One region of the Pseudomonas urethralis genome, then DNA from elsewhere that is predicted to be linked to it. Evidence: riboswitches for the same ligand, from Rfam matches in the RefSeq annotation. Region 1 holds a riboswitch; each other region holds the start of a gene.
The links. Region 1 has a riboswitch for cobalamin ahead of L6D64_RS08930 (CbtB domain-containing protein). Riboswitches for the same ligand answer to the same signal wherever they lie in the genome.
Positions count from the first base shown of each region.

Region 2: another riboswitch for cobalamin. It lies ahead of L6D64_RS05070 (ABC transporter substrate-binding protein); the one in region 1 lies ahead of L6D64_RS08930 (CbtB domain-containing protein).
Region 3: another riboswitch for cobalamin. It lies ahead of L6D64_RS05080 (TonB-dependent receptor); the one in region 1 lies ahead of L6D64_RS08930 (CbtB domain-containing protein).

Region 1 is NZ_BQIJ01000004.1:247,840-252,696, reverse strand. It holds gene L6D64_RS08955 (response regulator transcription factor) at 1-310, opposite strand, end outside; gene L6D64_RS08950 (DUF1272 domain-containing protein) at 528-770, opposite strand; gene cobM (precorrin-4 C(11)-methyltransferase) at 830-1,582, opposite strand; gene L6D64_RS08940 (cobalamin biosynthesis protein) at 1,608-2,000, opposite strand; gene L6D64_RS08935 (CbtA family protein) at 2,015-2,707, opposite strand; gene L6D64_RS08930 (CbtB domain-containing protein) at 2,715-2,900, opposite strand; cobalamin riboswitch at 2,998-3,220, opposite strand; cobalamin riboswitch at 4,115-4,319, shown strand; gene cobW (cobalamin biosynthesis protein CobW) at 4,420-4,857, shown strand, end outside.
Region 2 is NZ_BQIJ01000002.1:482,113-486,969, forward strand. It holds gene L6D64_RS05055 (OprD family porin) at 1-481, opposite strand, end outside; gene L6D64_RS05060 (ABC transporter ATP-binding protein) at 499-1,287, opposite strand; gene L6D64_RS05065 (FecCD family ABC transporter permease) at 1,284-2,300, opposite strand; gene L6D64_RS05070 (ABC transporter substrate-binding protein) at 2,297-3,307, opposite strand; cobalamin riboswitch at 3,417-3,616, opposite strand; gene L6D64_RS05075 (acetyltransferase domain-containing protein) at 3,645-4,811, opposite strand.
Region 3 is NZ_BQIJ01000002.1:487,964-492,820, reverse strand. It holds gene L6D64_RS05105 (NAD(P)H-dependent oxidoreductase) at 1-563, shown strand, start outside; gene thpR (RNA 2',3'-cyclic phosphodiesterase) at 570-1,115, opposite strand; gene lpxO (lipid A hydroxylase LpxO) at 1,274-2,173, shown strand; gene L6D64_RS05090 (carboxymuconolactone decarboxylase family protein) at 2,307-2,651, shown strand; gene L6D64_RS05085 (GNAT family N-acetyltransferase) at 2,730-3,299, shown strand; cobalamin riboswitch at 3,334-3,539, shown strand; gene L6D64_RS05080 (TonB-dependent receptor) at 3,647-4,857, shown strand, end outside.

The DNA.
Region 1 (4,857 bases):
CCTTGGTGACGAAGGCACCGATACCGGCATCCAGGCAACGGCGCACGTAGAGGTCGGTGGCTTGCCCGGTCAGCACCATTATTTTCGGTGCCGGCTCCTGTTGTTGCAGGCGCTTGATGACCTCCATGCCATCCAGCCCGGGAAGCCCTATGTCCAGTACCACTACATCCGGGCGTAATTCGCGCACCTTCTGTGCCACTTCGCTGCCATTGTCCAGTTCACCGACGATACGAAAGCGCTCGCGCTCGAACAGTATGCGCAGGGAAAAACGAACGATGGCGTGATCATCAACGATCAGCACGGTTGTCATGTCATCAACTCCTGTCGGAATGTGGTCGGCTTCCTGAAGTAATCAGGGGGTACGTCTGCCAGCTTTTTCGGCTGTGCAGCACGATACGACCATTCCGGATCCGTAGTAATGGCGAGTATAGATGTGTTGAACAAGCGAGCCGGTATTGTGGAAATTTCCTACAAGAATGGTGTTACAGGCCTCGTTGCAAGCGGCGAGGCCCGTAACCGGCCGAGGGTCAGGCGCAGGCCGGGTGAGGCTTGAGCACGCGCTGGGTCGAGGCGGGGTTGTTGTTCAAGGCCTGGCCCACCCGCGTCGGGCGGGCCAGCAACTGGCCGCCGCAATTCGGGCAGCGGCCCTGCAAGCGGTGGTCAGCGCAGTGGCGGCAGAAGGTACATTCGAACGAGCAGATCATGGCGTCAGGGCTGTCGCCCGGCAGGTCGGCATCGCAGCATTCACAATTAGGGCGCAGCTCCAGCATGGATAGTCCTCCGGTGGTGGAAAACGCAGTCTGCGCCGCCCTTCGCCGGCTTGGCAATGCTAGTCGCCGGGGCGGAACAAGTGCGCGTGGCCGGCGCGGTACAACGCTGACTCGGTGAAGGGGGCGTCGCCGAGTACATGGCCGACGAGGATCAGGGCGGTGCGCCTGAAACCCTTGCTGGCGACCTGTTCGACGATATCGGCCAAGGTGCCGCGCACCGAGTCCTGGTCTGGCCAGGTGGCACGATGGACTACGGCGACCGGGCAGTCGGGGCCGTAGTGGGGAAGCAATTCTTCGACGATGCGCGGCAGGTGCTTGACCCCCAGGTGAATGGCCAAGGTACTGCCGTGCCGGGCCAGGTCGCCGAGCTGTTCGCCTGCAGGCATCGGAGAGCTGTCGCCGTAGCGGGTGAGGATAACGGTCTGCGCGACCTGTGGCAGGGTCAGTTCGCAGCCGAGCAGCGCCGCGCTGGCGGCGGTGGCCGTGACCCCGGGGACGATCTGGTAATCGATGCCCAGTTCGCGCAGGTGGCGGATCTGCTCGCCGATGGCACCGTACAGGCTGGGGTCGCCACTGTGCACCCGGGCCACGTCCTGGCCGTTGGCGTGTGCCGCGCGAATGGCGTCGATGATTTGTTCGAGGTGCAGTTCGGCACTGTTGATGACCTTCTCCGCCTGGTGGCCTTCGAGTACCGCTGCGGGTACCAGCGAGCCGGCATAGATGATCACAGGGCACTGGCGGATCAGGCGTTGGCCCTTGACCGTGATCAGTTCCGGGTCGCCGGGGCCGGCGCCGATGAAGTAGACCGTCATGGCAAATCCTTGAAAATGGAAGCAATTATCCGGCGCAGGCCAGAGCCAGGGTAGCGGGGCCGCGCACCTGGCGGGCCACCTTGAGTGTGACGCTGGGGTGACTGAGGCTGGCCAGGGCCAAGGCGGTGCTCTCGGCGACACCCCAGCAACCGCCATGCGCGAAGGCCACGGCGGAGCGGTGGCTGAGCTGGGGTTCGAACCGCTGCAGCTGCTCGGCCGCGAAAACCACCAAGGGCAAGGCGTGACGTGCGGCGAGTTGCTGCAAGCCCGGCTCGTCGGCTTTGCCAGCGATGCTGGCAAAGCCACGGAGTGCTGTGATGCTCAGGCCGTTATGTTGCAACACTGCTTGCAGCAGGGCTTCGAGCACATCCACCGGGCAGCCCCGGCGGCAACCGAAGCCTGCGTACAGCACCGGCAATGGCGGGGCGGTCATCAGGCCAGGCTGGAGCGGCGATACAGCCAGGCGCTGAGCAAGCCCAAGGCCACCCAGAAGGCCGCGTTGGTCAGCCACGAAGCGATCATGAACTGGGTTTCCAGGGCATGCGGTGCCAGGCTTTCGTGGACCTCCGGCTGCGGCGCGCCGATCACATGCGGTACCACCAGCAACACGGCACCCAGGGCCTTCAGCAGGCCATGACGTGCGAACACCAGCAGGGCCAAGCCCAGTGCCGTCGCGGCGGCGGTGCCGACCCACCAGCTCTGGCGCTGACCGAGATCGGCGGCGGCAGTGCCGGGCAGTTCGGGTGGCAAGCCCAGGGTAGGCGCGAGGCAGAACACGGCAAAACCGGCCAGCCCCCACAGTGCGCCCGTGCTGGTGCGGCCAGGCTCCCGCAGGCTGTAGAGGGCGGCGAGGATCAGGGCGAAGCCGACGGCAACCACCAGATTGCCGCCAGTGGTCGAGAGGGTGCGCTGCCAGCCATCTTCTGGCGACCAGGCTTCTTCGCCATGGGTGTGGCCAGCGCCAGCTTCTTCGCCGTGGCTGTGGTGCGCGGCTGCCGGGCTGGCCGCTTCGTAGGTTTCCGCCTCAAGGATCAACGGTGCGACCCAAAAGCTTTGCAGGAGGGTCAGCAAGAGGGCAGCGAGCAGGCCGCTGAACCCGGCTGTGCGGGCAATACGCTTGATCATGGCAGCCTCAGTGGCAGGGGAAGGCGGCGCTATGGCGCGTGTCGTGCGCGGCGTTGTGCACGGCTTCGATGTGCGAGAACCCGGCGAAGTAGACCAGGCACAGGCCGAGCAGGCTGGCACCGACGGCGATGACCACGCGCTGGCTGAGGGTGATGGGGGTGGCGATGCCATGTTTGGCGTTGGTGATGGGCATGACGCGATCCTCTGCTTTTTTGTAAGGGCAACGGACAAGCGCGGCAGTCCCGGGGGCAAGGCGCCCGAGGAGATGCGACAGCGCCCGCCCACCGCGGGGTGTTCATGGACGACAGGCCGGTCTCCGGGCTTGCGAGGAGGAGTTGGGCTCCTTGAAAGGCATCACCTTCCCATGCCGGACTGCGTGGCACAGTGGTCTGGACGCTTCGCTCGCTTACCGTTGCGGGGGCAGCACCGGCTTTGCCCGGCCCTGAAGGGCCTGCGACGCACCGATTTCCCGTTTCACCCCCGCTTGGGGGCACCTGACGCAAGGCGTAAGGAGAGCACGGGGCGAGGGAGACGTCAAATGTCATGCAGATGCAATGCTTGCTCTTGCTCTTGCTCTTGCTCTTGCTCTGCTTTTGCTTCTAAGCGCGCGGTAGTTCAGCAAACGCGGAATGCGACTTCAGGAGGCCGAACGCAGGCGTCTGGAGGGCCAGGGTGCGCAGCACCCCTTCGGCGCAGCCGAAGGCGCGAGATGTAGACTTGCGCAGCAAGTCGTAGGCCGCGCGGGCCCGGAGGGCGCCGGAGTGAGGGGACCCCGGAGCGCAGCGGAGGGGCCGGATGATGGGAGCCAGCGTTTTTTGGTTACTTTTTGTCGCGTTTGACAAAAAGTGACCCGCCGTAAGGGCGGAAAGGTGACTGTGCGTCGCCACCGCCAATGAATGCACTCGACTCAATCAAAACCATCGCTGTCCAGCTTTTGGCTTTTGGCTTTTGGCTTTTGGCTTTTGGCTTTTGGCTTTTGGAAGTGGGCTTTCAAATCAAGTCAACATTCATTTGCCATGGTGGCGCTGAATCAGCTTTTCGCCTTTACGGCGACCTACTTTTTGACTGGGCAAAAAGTAGGCAAAAACCCCCGCTCCCATCATCCGGCCCCTGCGCTTCGCTCCGGGGTCCCCTCACTCCGGCGCCTTCCGGGCCCGCGCGGCCTACGACTTGCTGCGCAAGTCTACATCTCGCGCCTTCGGCTACGCCGAAGGGGTGCTGCGCACCCTGGCCCTCCAGACGCCTGCGTTCGGCCTCCTGAAGTCGCACTCTGCGTCGCCTGAGCTACCGCGCGCTTAAAAGCAAAAGCAAAAGCAAGAGCAAGAGCAAGAGCAAGAGCAAGAGCAAAAGCTGACCGATGGGCTTTGTGGACGGGATGGCAACAGTTGACCACCCGCCACCCCCCGCGTAGCCTTGCGACTTCGAGGTTCTTCGGCACTGCCGAAGCTAAGACGGGAACGCGGTACAAGCCGCGGCTGCCCCCGCAACTGTAGGCACCGACAATGGGTCGACACAGCCACTGCGCCAACGCGCGGGAAGGCGTCACCCCGCCAGCTGCTTGATGCACTGGAACGGTGCAAGCCAGGAGACCTGCCTCGAGACGATTTCGACTTTCAACCGGGCGGGGTGATCCGGTGGCGAACGAGCCCGGCCGGCCTGGCCTGCGGCTTTCGTCCCGTGTGCCCGCACCAACCTGCCAAGGGCAACGCGACATGAAAACACTGGCCAAGCTCCCCGTCACCATCGTTACCGGCTTTCTCGGCTCGGGCAAGACCACCTTGCTCCGCCACATGCTCGACAACGCCCAAGGCCGCCGCATCGCGGTCATCGTCAACGAATTCGGCGAGCTTGGCATCGACGGCGAAATCCTCAAGCAATGCAGCATCGGCTGCACCGAGGAAGAAACCAGCGGCCGCGTCTATGAACTCGCCAACGGCTGCCTGTGCTGCACCGTGCAGGAAGAATTCTTCCCGGTGATGCGCGAACTGGTCGCACGCCGTGGCGACCTCGACCACATCCTCATCGAAACCAGCGGCCTGGCACTGCCCAAGCCCCTGGTGCAAGCCTTCCAGTGGCCGGAAATCCGCAACGCCTGCACCGTCGATGCGGTCATTACCGTGGTCGACAGCCCGGCCGTGGCCGCCGGCACC
Region 2 (4,857 bases), on a different contig from region 1:
CCGGCGTCTTCACCCGCTGTTCGCCCCAGGACAGCATGGTGTTCGATACCCGCAGCTTCAGCGCCGCGCCGCCCCGGCTGTAGGCGTTCTTGGGCTGGCCGTCGTTGTCCAGGCTCAGCAGGCGTGCCTTGCCGGCACGGCCGCCACCGCTGTCGAGCTGCACGCCCTGATAGGCGTGGGCATCGACGCCGACGCCGATCAGGCCCTGGGTGAAACCGGACTGGTACGTGCCCATCAGGCCGTAGGCCCATTCCTCGGCCAGGCCGTTACGTTCGCTGCGTGGCTTGTAGGCATTGCGCGCGCCGCTGTTACGCCCGCCGTGCTTGTAGTCACGCTGGTCGTAGACCGTCCGGTTGAGGATGCTCCAGCTGCTGTCTTCGACGAAACCGCTGCTGTGGGACTGCGCCGAGTCCGCGAAGGCAAATGGGGCCAAGCCTGCCAGTGGCAGGGACAAAAGCACAGCGGCGGGGCGCAACAACATGGCGGGAACGTCCTGGTTCAGGGGGCGCGGAAACGCAGGATGCGTGCGCCGTCGAAGGGGTCGGTGAGGTAGTGGGCGTGCACGCCAAAGGTGCTCAGCAGGCGCTCGGGGGTCAGCACCTGCAGCGGCTTGCCAAGGGCCACCAGGCGGCCTTGGTCGAGCACTGCCACACGGTCGCAGGTCAGCGCCTGGTTGAGGTCGTGCAGGGCCACCAGGGTGGTCACCGGCAACGCCTGCACCTGATGCAGCAGGCTCAACTGGTGCTGGATGTCGAGGTGGTTGGTCGGCTCGTCGAGCAGCAGTACCTGCGGGCGCTGGGCCAGGGCGCGGGCGATGTGCACGCGCTGGCGTTCGCCGCCGGACAGCGAACGCCAGGCCCGTTCACGCAGGTGCGTGGCGTCGAGGTCGGCCAGGGCCTGTTCGACCAGGGCCCGGTCTTCGCGGGAAAACGGTGCCAGCGCCGACAGCCAGGGCGTGCGCCCCAGGGCGACGGCGTCGAACACGCTGATCGCGTCGAGGGTGTCGGCCTGTTGTTCGACCAGCGCCAACGCCTGGGCGACGCGCCGGCGCGGCAGGCGCGCCAGGGGCTCGCCGAGCAGCTGCACGGTGCCGCTGCTCGGCGTGCGCAGCCCGGCCAGCAATTTGAGCAGGGACGATTTGCCTGAACCGTTGGGGCCGACGATGCCCAGGGTTTCACCGGCCGCCACGCTGAGGTCGATGTTGCTCAGCACGGGGTTGCCTGACAGTTGCAGGCCCAGCCCGCGGCAGGCGAGTGGCGCGACGTGCGCGCTGTTCATGACGTTCATGGGCGCCCCCGGCGGCTGAGCAGGATCAGGGCGAACACGGGCGCGCCGATCAATGCGGTGACCACGCCGACCGGGATCACCTGGCCGCCGATCAGCGTGCGCGACAGCACATCGGCGGCAATCAGGAACAACGCGCCGCCCAGCGCGCTGGCCGGCAGCAGGTGGCTATGGCCGGGGCCGAGCAGCAGGCGCAGGGCGTGGGGGATGACCAGGCCGACGAAACCGATGGCGCCGACGATCGACACCATCACCGCCGTTACCAGCGCCGCGCAGCTGATCAGCAGCCATTGCGTGCGGCGCACGGCGATGCCCAGCGAAGCTGCCGAGTCGGCGCCGAAGGTGAAGGCATCCAGCGCCCGGCGGTGCCACAGGCACACCGCCAGGCCGAACAGCGCCACGGGCAATGCCTGCCACACCGACGGCCAGCGCACGCCACTGAGGTTGCCCAGCAGCCAGAACAGGATGCCGCGTGCCTGTTCGGCGGTGGCCGACTTGGTGATGAGCAAAGCGGTAAGGGCGGTGAACAGCTGGGAGCCGGCGATACCGGCGAGGATGACCTGCGTGTGGTTGTTGCTCGGCCCGGCCGCACGGGCCAGCACCAGCACCAGCAAAAAGGCCGCCAGGGCACCAATGAAGGCGCCGCCGGACATGCTCAGGGCGACGCTGCCCAGGCCCAGCAGGCCAACCAGCACCGCACCCGTCGATGCGCCGGCCGACAGCCCGAGCAGGTAGGGCTCGGCCAGCGGGTTGCGCAGCAGCGCCTGGAGGATCACCCCACAGGTCGCCAGCCCCGCCCCGCAAGCGGCGGCGACCAGGGCGCGGGTCAGGCGGTAGTTCCAGACGATGCCGGCGTCGATCGGGTCGACCGGATAGCCGGCCTGCCACAGGTGGTTGGCCAGCACCTGGTAGACCACCTGTGGCGGCAGGTTGGTTTCGCCGATGGCCGTACCGGCCAGCACGGCCGCGAGCAAGGCCAGCAGGGCCAGGGCGCTGTAGGGCAGAGCTTTCATCATGGTGCCGCTTTACCGCTGGCGAAGGCTGCGGACAAGGTCTGCAGGCCGGGGAACAGGCGGATGCCGGCCTGCATGGCGTCGGCGTCGAGGATGATGATGCGGTTGTTCTTTACCGCATCCATCTGCTTCGTCACCGGGTCGTGGCGGAGGAATTCGAGCTTTTTCCGGTAATCGTCGGCGGGGTAGCGGCGGCGGTCCATGCGCGCGATGATCAGCCAGGTCGGGTTGGCCTTGGCCAGGGTTTCCCAGCCTACGGTCGGCCATTCCTCGGTCGACTCGACCACGTTGCGCACGCCCAGGGTGCGCAGCATGAAGTCGGCTACGCCCTGGCGGCCCGCAACATAAGGGTCGATGCCGAGGTCGGCGCTGGAGAACCAGAACAGCGCCGAAGTCTGCGACAGGTCCTTGCCGGCCAGTTGCTGCCGGGCACCCTCCAGGCGTGCCTTGAGGTCGGCATTGAGCGCGGCACCGCGGTCCTGTACATCGAAGATCTCGGCCAGCTGGCTGATGCTCTTGTAGAGGCTGTCGACCTGGAATGCCTGCAGGCGGGTGCCGTCGGCGCCGACCAGGTTGTCCTTGCCTTCACAGTCCGAGGGCAGCAGGTAGGTGGCGATGTTCAGTTCGCGGAACTGTTCACGGGTGGCGACCGCGCCCTGGGCGCCGACCATCCACTCGAACTGCACCGTCACCAGTTGCGGGCGCTTGCCGACCACAGCTTCGAAGCTGGGCTCGTTGTCGGCCAGGCGCGGCACCTTGTCGTTCAGTGCCTGGTATTCGGGCAACACATTGTTGAACCACAAAGAGGTGCCGGCCAGCTTGTCGCCCAGGCCCAGCGCGTAAAACATCTCGGTGCCGGCCTGGCCGATGGTGACCGCACGCTCAGGCGCCTGGGCGAAGGTCTGCGGCGCGCCGCAGTTGTCGACGGTCAGCGGGTAAAGGGTGGCCGCGGCCTGAGCCAGGCCGGTGAGGCTCAGGCCGGCGAGCAAGGTGGCGATACGGGGCAGCATGCTGGGCGATCTCCTGTCGGACAGTTCTGGTGAGGAACGCACGGACAGGCATCGCCGCAGCCCTGCACGTGCAGGGGCAACACGGATGGCCATCCCGGACACCCCGCCGGTTGGTGAATGTATGCCGGCAGGTCTCCTGACTGGTGCGTCCTCGCCTGGCTCCGGCCTTCCCGGATCAGGTCCAGTGGCATCGATGGAGCAGGCTCGGCACCTACAGTTGCGGGGGCAGTTCCGATTGGCACGCCGGGTTGGGCGGGCCCGGGATTCCCTATTAATTCCGTGGTGGAAACCGGCGGGCGGCATGGTAGACCATCCGGCCGCCAGGTGAAACGCCAAATCAGAAGTACTTCAGCCAGTGGATGTCGCGCCGGCGCGCCTTGAGCCGGGCAAACCAGCGCACCGGCAGGTACAGTGCCGCCGCCAGCAGCAGCGAGGCCAGCCACACCGCGCCGATGGTGTCGAAGCCGAAGTAGTCGCCCTGGTTGAGGCCGAACAGCGCCACGCAGGCCAGGTACAGCAGCTTGAGCACGTACAGGTGCAGCAGGTAGAAGAACATCGGCGCTGCGCCGAACACCGCCAGGGCGCTGATCCAGCGGGCGAGCCCGGCGCGCTCGAAGGCGCGCAGCAACAGTAGGCCGCAACCCAGGGTCAAGGCCAGGAACAGCAGCGAGGGCGGGTATTTGGTGATGTTGAAGAAGCTCATCAGCGTCTGGGTGATGGTCGGGTAGCCGCTCCACGGCGCCTCGCCGTAGCCGTTGTAGAGGCGCAGCACCATGAAGCCGAGCAGGGCGATGGCGCCGGCCATCAGCAGACGGTGCTGGCGCTCGTCGGCGTCGCTGCCACGGGCGAACCACGGGCCGAGGCCGAAGCCCAGCGCGATCACGCCGATCCACGGCAGCACCGGGTAGGAGGTGCGCAGGCGCAGGTTCTCCGAGACCTCCAGCCAGCCGCGGTCATGCAGGATCGCCCACGGCACATGCAGGGCCGATTGCGCGTCGAAGTGCAGGCCATCGAGCAGGTTGTGGCCGGCGATGATCAGCGCGCCCACGGCCAGCAGGGCCGGACGCGGCAGCCACACCAGCAGCGACAGGGCGATCATGCTCACGCCGATCGCCCAGATCACCTGCATGTAGACCACGCTCGGCGGCAGCTGGAAGGTCCAGGCGAAGTTGACCAGGGTGAATTCCAGCACCACCAGGAACAGCCCACGCTTGAACAGGAACGCCGAGACGTCGCTACGACCCTGGTACTTCTCGCCATACAGCCAGGCCGACAGGCCGGTGAGCAGGACGAACACCGGCGCGCACAGGTGAGCCAGGGTGCGGCTGGCGAACAGCGACGGGTCGGTGGCATCGATGGCCATCGGGTCGATGACCTGGCGGTGCAGGAAAAAGGTTTCACGCACGTGGTCGAGGAGCATGAACAGGATCACCAGGCCGCGCAGGGCATCGATGCTCTGCAGGCGCTGGGTGAGCAGGGTGGGGGTGGCTGAGGCGCTGGTCATGGAAAGGGGTCGCAGTCAGGAATGAATGTCAAATGAAACGTTATCT
Region 3 (4,857 bases), on a different contig from region 1:
ACTCACTCACCCACGCCCTCGCCCGGCAAGTTGCCGAAGGCCTGGCCAGCGCCGGTCACAGCAGTGAAATCGCCGACCTGGCCAGCGAGGGCTTCGACCCACGCTTTGGTCCCGCTGACCACGCCGTGCATCGCGGCCTGGCAGAACCGCCGGCCGACGTGCTGCTGGAACAGGCCCGCATCGACCGCGCCGATGCCCTGGTGCTGGTCTACCCGATTTACTGGTGGTCGCTGCCAGCCCTGCTCAAAGGCTGGGTCGAGCGGGTGTTCAGCAATGGCTGGGCATTCGACTACCAGTCTGGAGCGTTGATCAAGAAGCTGCGTGGCATGAAGGTACACCTGATCGGCGTTGCCGGTGGAGATACCGCCCTGTTCGAGCGACATGGTTACGACGAGGCCATGCGCGTGCAGATAGAGCACGGCATCTTCGACTATTGCGGCGCCACGGTGCTTGGCTCGAGCTTGCTGGAAAACAGCGAAGGCCCGGATGCCGCACTGCACCTGCGTACCGCCCGCGCTCTGGGCGAGCAGCTGTTCATGCCCGCTCGCAGCCAGATCGCCTGACCGGCGCTAATCCGCCAGAGGCCACTGCGCCAGCGGCCAGTAACGGCCCTTGCGAGACTCGTACAAGGTGAAGTGCCGGGCGCTGAGATGAAACTCAGGCGCCACGGCCGCCTCCGGGGCCTGGCCGCGAAAGTCCCGGGACAGGGTCAGGTGCGGGCGGTAATCACGGGCCTGCTCTTCGAAGCCCATCGGCAACAACGCCTGCTGCAGGGCATAGGCCAGCTGGCGCAAGGCGATGGGTGTTTCCTGCGGCTCCAGCACCAGCACGTTGGCGCGCTGCCAGGTTGTCAGCTGGTTCAGCAGCAAGCGCAAGGGCGCGCCCGGCAGCGCCAGGCTGTCCACCGCCGCGCAGATGGCCGGCACCTGGGCCACAGCCACATCGCCAAGAAACAGCAAGGTCAGGTGAAAGTTTTCGCTGGGCACCGGCTTGCCGCTGCGCAGGTTCAGGCCGCGCCGCCACTGGCTGATCGCACGGCGTTGGGCGTCGCTGACGGGCAAGGCGAAGAACAACCGTTTGAAGGGGGTGCCACTCGGGCGAAGGTCCGGGACCATGTGCTCTCCATCACGTGAAACGTTTTTGCGCACTTCAGGCGCCTTACACCAATGTCGGGCCGCATCAACGTAACAATAAGTACAAACTACCCCCATGATTGTTTATGCTGGCGAGCTTATGCCATGGCGCATGGCCATTTTTCGACAAGTAACCGTCCATGAAAATTGCACTCGTACTGATCTTCGTTCTCTCGATCGCCTATGTTCACCTGCGCGGTCGGGTACGCCACAAGCTGACCCGTCAGTTGGGCGACCACTCCAGCTTCCTGGCGCCGGTCAACAGCTTCCTGTACCTGTTCTCCAAGCATCCGGCCAAGCCTTACCTGCCGGTCGAGGCGTTCCCCGAACTGCAGCCGCTCAAGGACCACTGGCAGGAAATCCGCGCCGAAGCCCAGCAACTGCTGCACGTGGGCGAGATCAAGAAGTCCGATAACTATGACGACGTCGGTTTCAATTCGTTCTTCAAGACCGGCTGGAAGCGCTTCTACCTGAAGTGGTACGGCGAAAGCCACCCTTCGGCGATGACCCTGTGCCCGCGCACCACCGAGCTGCTGCAAGGCATCGGCACGGTCAAGGCGGCAATGTTCGCCACCCTGCCACCGGGTGCCAAGCTGGTCCGTCACCGTGACCCGTATGCCGGCTCGTACCGCTTCCACCTCGGCCTGGACACGCCGAACGATGACGGTTGCTACATCGATGTGGACGGCGAGAAATACTCCTGGCGCGATGGCGAGGGCGTGGTTTTCGACGAAACGTACATCCACTACGCCGCCAATACCACCGAGCACAACCGCATCATCCTGTTCTGCGACATCGAGCGCCCGCTGAAATACCGCTGGGCCACCGCGTTCAACCGCTGGTTCAGCCGCAACGTCATGGCCGCCGCCGCTGCGCCCAACGACGCCGGCGACAAGACCGGTGGCATCAACCGCCTGTTCACCCGCATCTACAAGATCCGCGAGCGTGGCAAGGCGCTGAAGAAGCGCAACCGCATGCGCTACTACCTGGAGAAGTGGCTGGTGGTCGCGGCCCTGGTGCTGGTGTTCGTCTATATCTGACCGGCACGTTGGCCATTGCAGAAGCGGCCTTGTCTGGCCGCTTCAATCCTGGCCAGCACTAAAGTACAAGTCTCGCTTCCCAGGCTTCGACTAGCATGAAAGCTCCACTCGCAACCTTACCAAGGTGAAGACGATGAGCATGATGGACTGGGACGCCTACCGTAAGCAGTTGATGGCCGGCATCGGCGATCTCAAGCAATTGTCCCCCGACACCGTGGCCGGCTACATGACCGCCAGCGGCGCGGGCGCCAAGACCAACCACCTGGACGCCAAGACCCGCGAACTGATCTCCCTGGCCGTGGCCGTCACCACCCGCTGCGACGGCTGCATCGCCGTGCACTCGCAACAGGCCGTCAAGCACGGCGCCACCCGTGAGGAGATCGCCGAGGCGCTGGGTGTGGCCGTGGCGATGAACGCCGGGGCCGCGCTGGTCTACTCGGCCCGCGCCCTGGATGCGCTGGGCAAGGCCAACGGCTGAAGCCAAACGGCGTCGCCGCCCTTGCGCGACGGCGCCGCGCCACCCAGACTTGGCGGCCTAGCCATTGCAGGAACCGCCATGATCCACATTCGCCCCATGACGCCCGACGATTTCGAGCGTTTCTGGCCGACCTTCCAGGCCATCGTCCAGGCCCGCGAAACCTACGCCTTCGACCCCGAGCTGAACGTCGAGCAGGCCCGCCAGCTGTGGCTGCAACTGCCGCTGCACACGCTGGTGGCCGAAGAGGATGGCGAGCTGCTCGGTTCCTACTACCTCAAGGCCAACGCCGCCGGCCCCGGCGCCCATGTCGGCAACTGCGGCTACATGGTCTGCGACGCTGCACGTGGCCGTGGTGTGGCCCGGCTGATGTGCGAGCACTCGCAGAAGCTGGCACGCCAGGAGGGCTTCCTGGCGTTGCAGTTCAATTCGGTGGTGGCGAGCAACGAGGTGGCGGTGGCGCTGTGGACCCGGCTGGGCTTCGAGACCGTGGGCCGCCTGCCCAAGGCCTATCGCCACGCCCGCCTGGGGTTGGTCGACTGCCTGGTGATGTACAAGTGGCTGGCCGATGAGCCAGTGGTGGAGAAGCCTCCCCTGCTCATCGGGCGCAAGAACATCGAGGCACGGGTGTCACGCCGCCGCGGGCGCTGACACGCGCATTTGACGCGCTGACCATTCGATGGTCAGATGCGCGCCAGTTTCAGGTGTCCTGCGCCGCCGTGCGCAGGGTGAAACGGGAAGCCGGTGCGTCGTGGTTCACGACAAGTCCGGCGCTGCCCCCGCAACGGTAAGCGAGCGATGCCTTCGACACACCACTGTGCGCCAGCATGGGAAGGTGAAGGCCTCACGACCCTCGCAAGCCCGGAGACCGGCCTGAAGCTTCACTTGGCAACCCGCGGTGGGCGGGCGCAGGCCGGTATCCGCGTGCGCCTGCGTACGGGGTGCGCCTTTGCGTGTTTTCCACCGGGATCCATTCATTCCTGCAGCAGTGGAACGACATGTCCCGATTCTTCAAGCTTCACCCCCTGGCGGCCTGCCTGGCCGTTACCCTGCCGGCCCTGGCCGACGAACCTGTGCTGAGCCTCCCCTCCACGGCCATCACCGATACCCGTGACCCAAAGCACGTCGACCTGGCCACGCCGACCGAGGCCGGTTCACGGCTGCACCTCAGTGCCCTGGAAACGCCAGCCAGCACCAGCAGCATCACGGCCGAACAGATCGAGCAACGCAACAACCTCACCGTGCAGGACGCCGTGACCCGCTCCCCCGGCATCACCTTCATCGGCAACCCCGGCGATGGCGGCACCGGCCTGTCGGCGCGCGGCTTCACCGGCCATGGCTCGGTGATGACCCTGTTCGACGGTGCGCGCCTGTATACCGGGGCCGGCACCCAGACCTTCCCGGTAGACCCGTGGATGGTCGAGCAGGTCGACGTGATCCGCGGCCCGGCTTCGGTGCTGTATGGCGAAGGCGCGACCGGCGCGGTGATCAACGTGATCCCGAAAAAGCCGTTCACCGGCGACATCCACAACCGCCTGCGCCTGGGCTACGGCTCATGGGACCGCCAGCAGCTTGGCCTGGACACCGGCGGCAGCCTCAGCGAACGCCTGAGCTACCGCCTGACCCTGAACCAGCAGGCCGGCAACGGCTGGGTCGACCGCACCGATTCGCGCAGCCTGGCCCTCAGTGCCGCGCTGCGCTTCGATGCCAACGACGACCTGAGCTTCACCCTCGCCCACGAGCGTGGCGACGCCCAGCCGGCCAACTACTACGGCACGCCACTGATCGACGGCCATTACCGCAGCAGCCTGCGCAAGAAGAACTACAACGTCCAGAACGATGTGCAGCGCTACCACGACGAGTGGACCCGTTTCACCACCGACTGGGCGATCAACGACCAGCTCAGCGCCAGCAACCAGCTCTACTACATCAAGAGCCGCCGCCACTGGCGCAATGCCGAGAACTACCGCTGGGACACCGACCGCGAGCAGCTGGAGCGCCAGAGCTTCCTGCAGATCAGGCACAACCAGGAGCAGATAGGCGACCGCCAGACCTTCACCTTCGATCACAGCCTGTTCGGCCTGGCCAGCAAGACGCTGGTCGGTGTCGAGTACAACAAGGTGCGCTTCAACGTCGACAGCAACCGGCCGTACAACGACGTGGGCGGCGACTACATCGACCCGTGGCAGCCGACCCCGGGCGGGTTCCA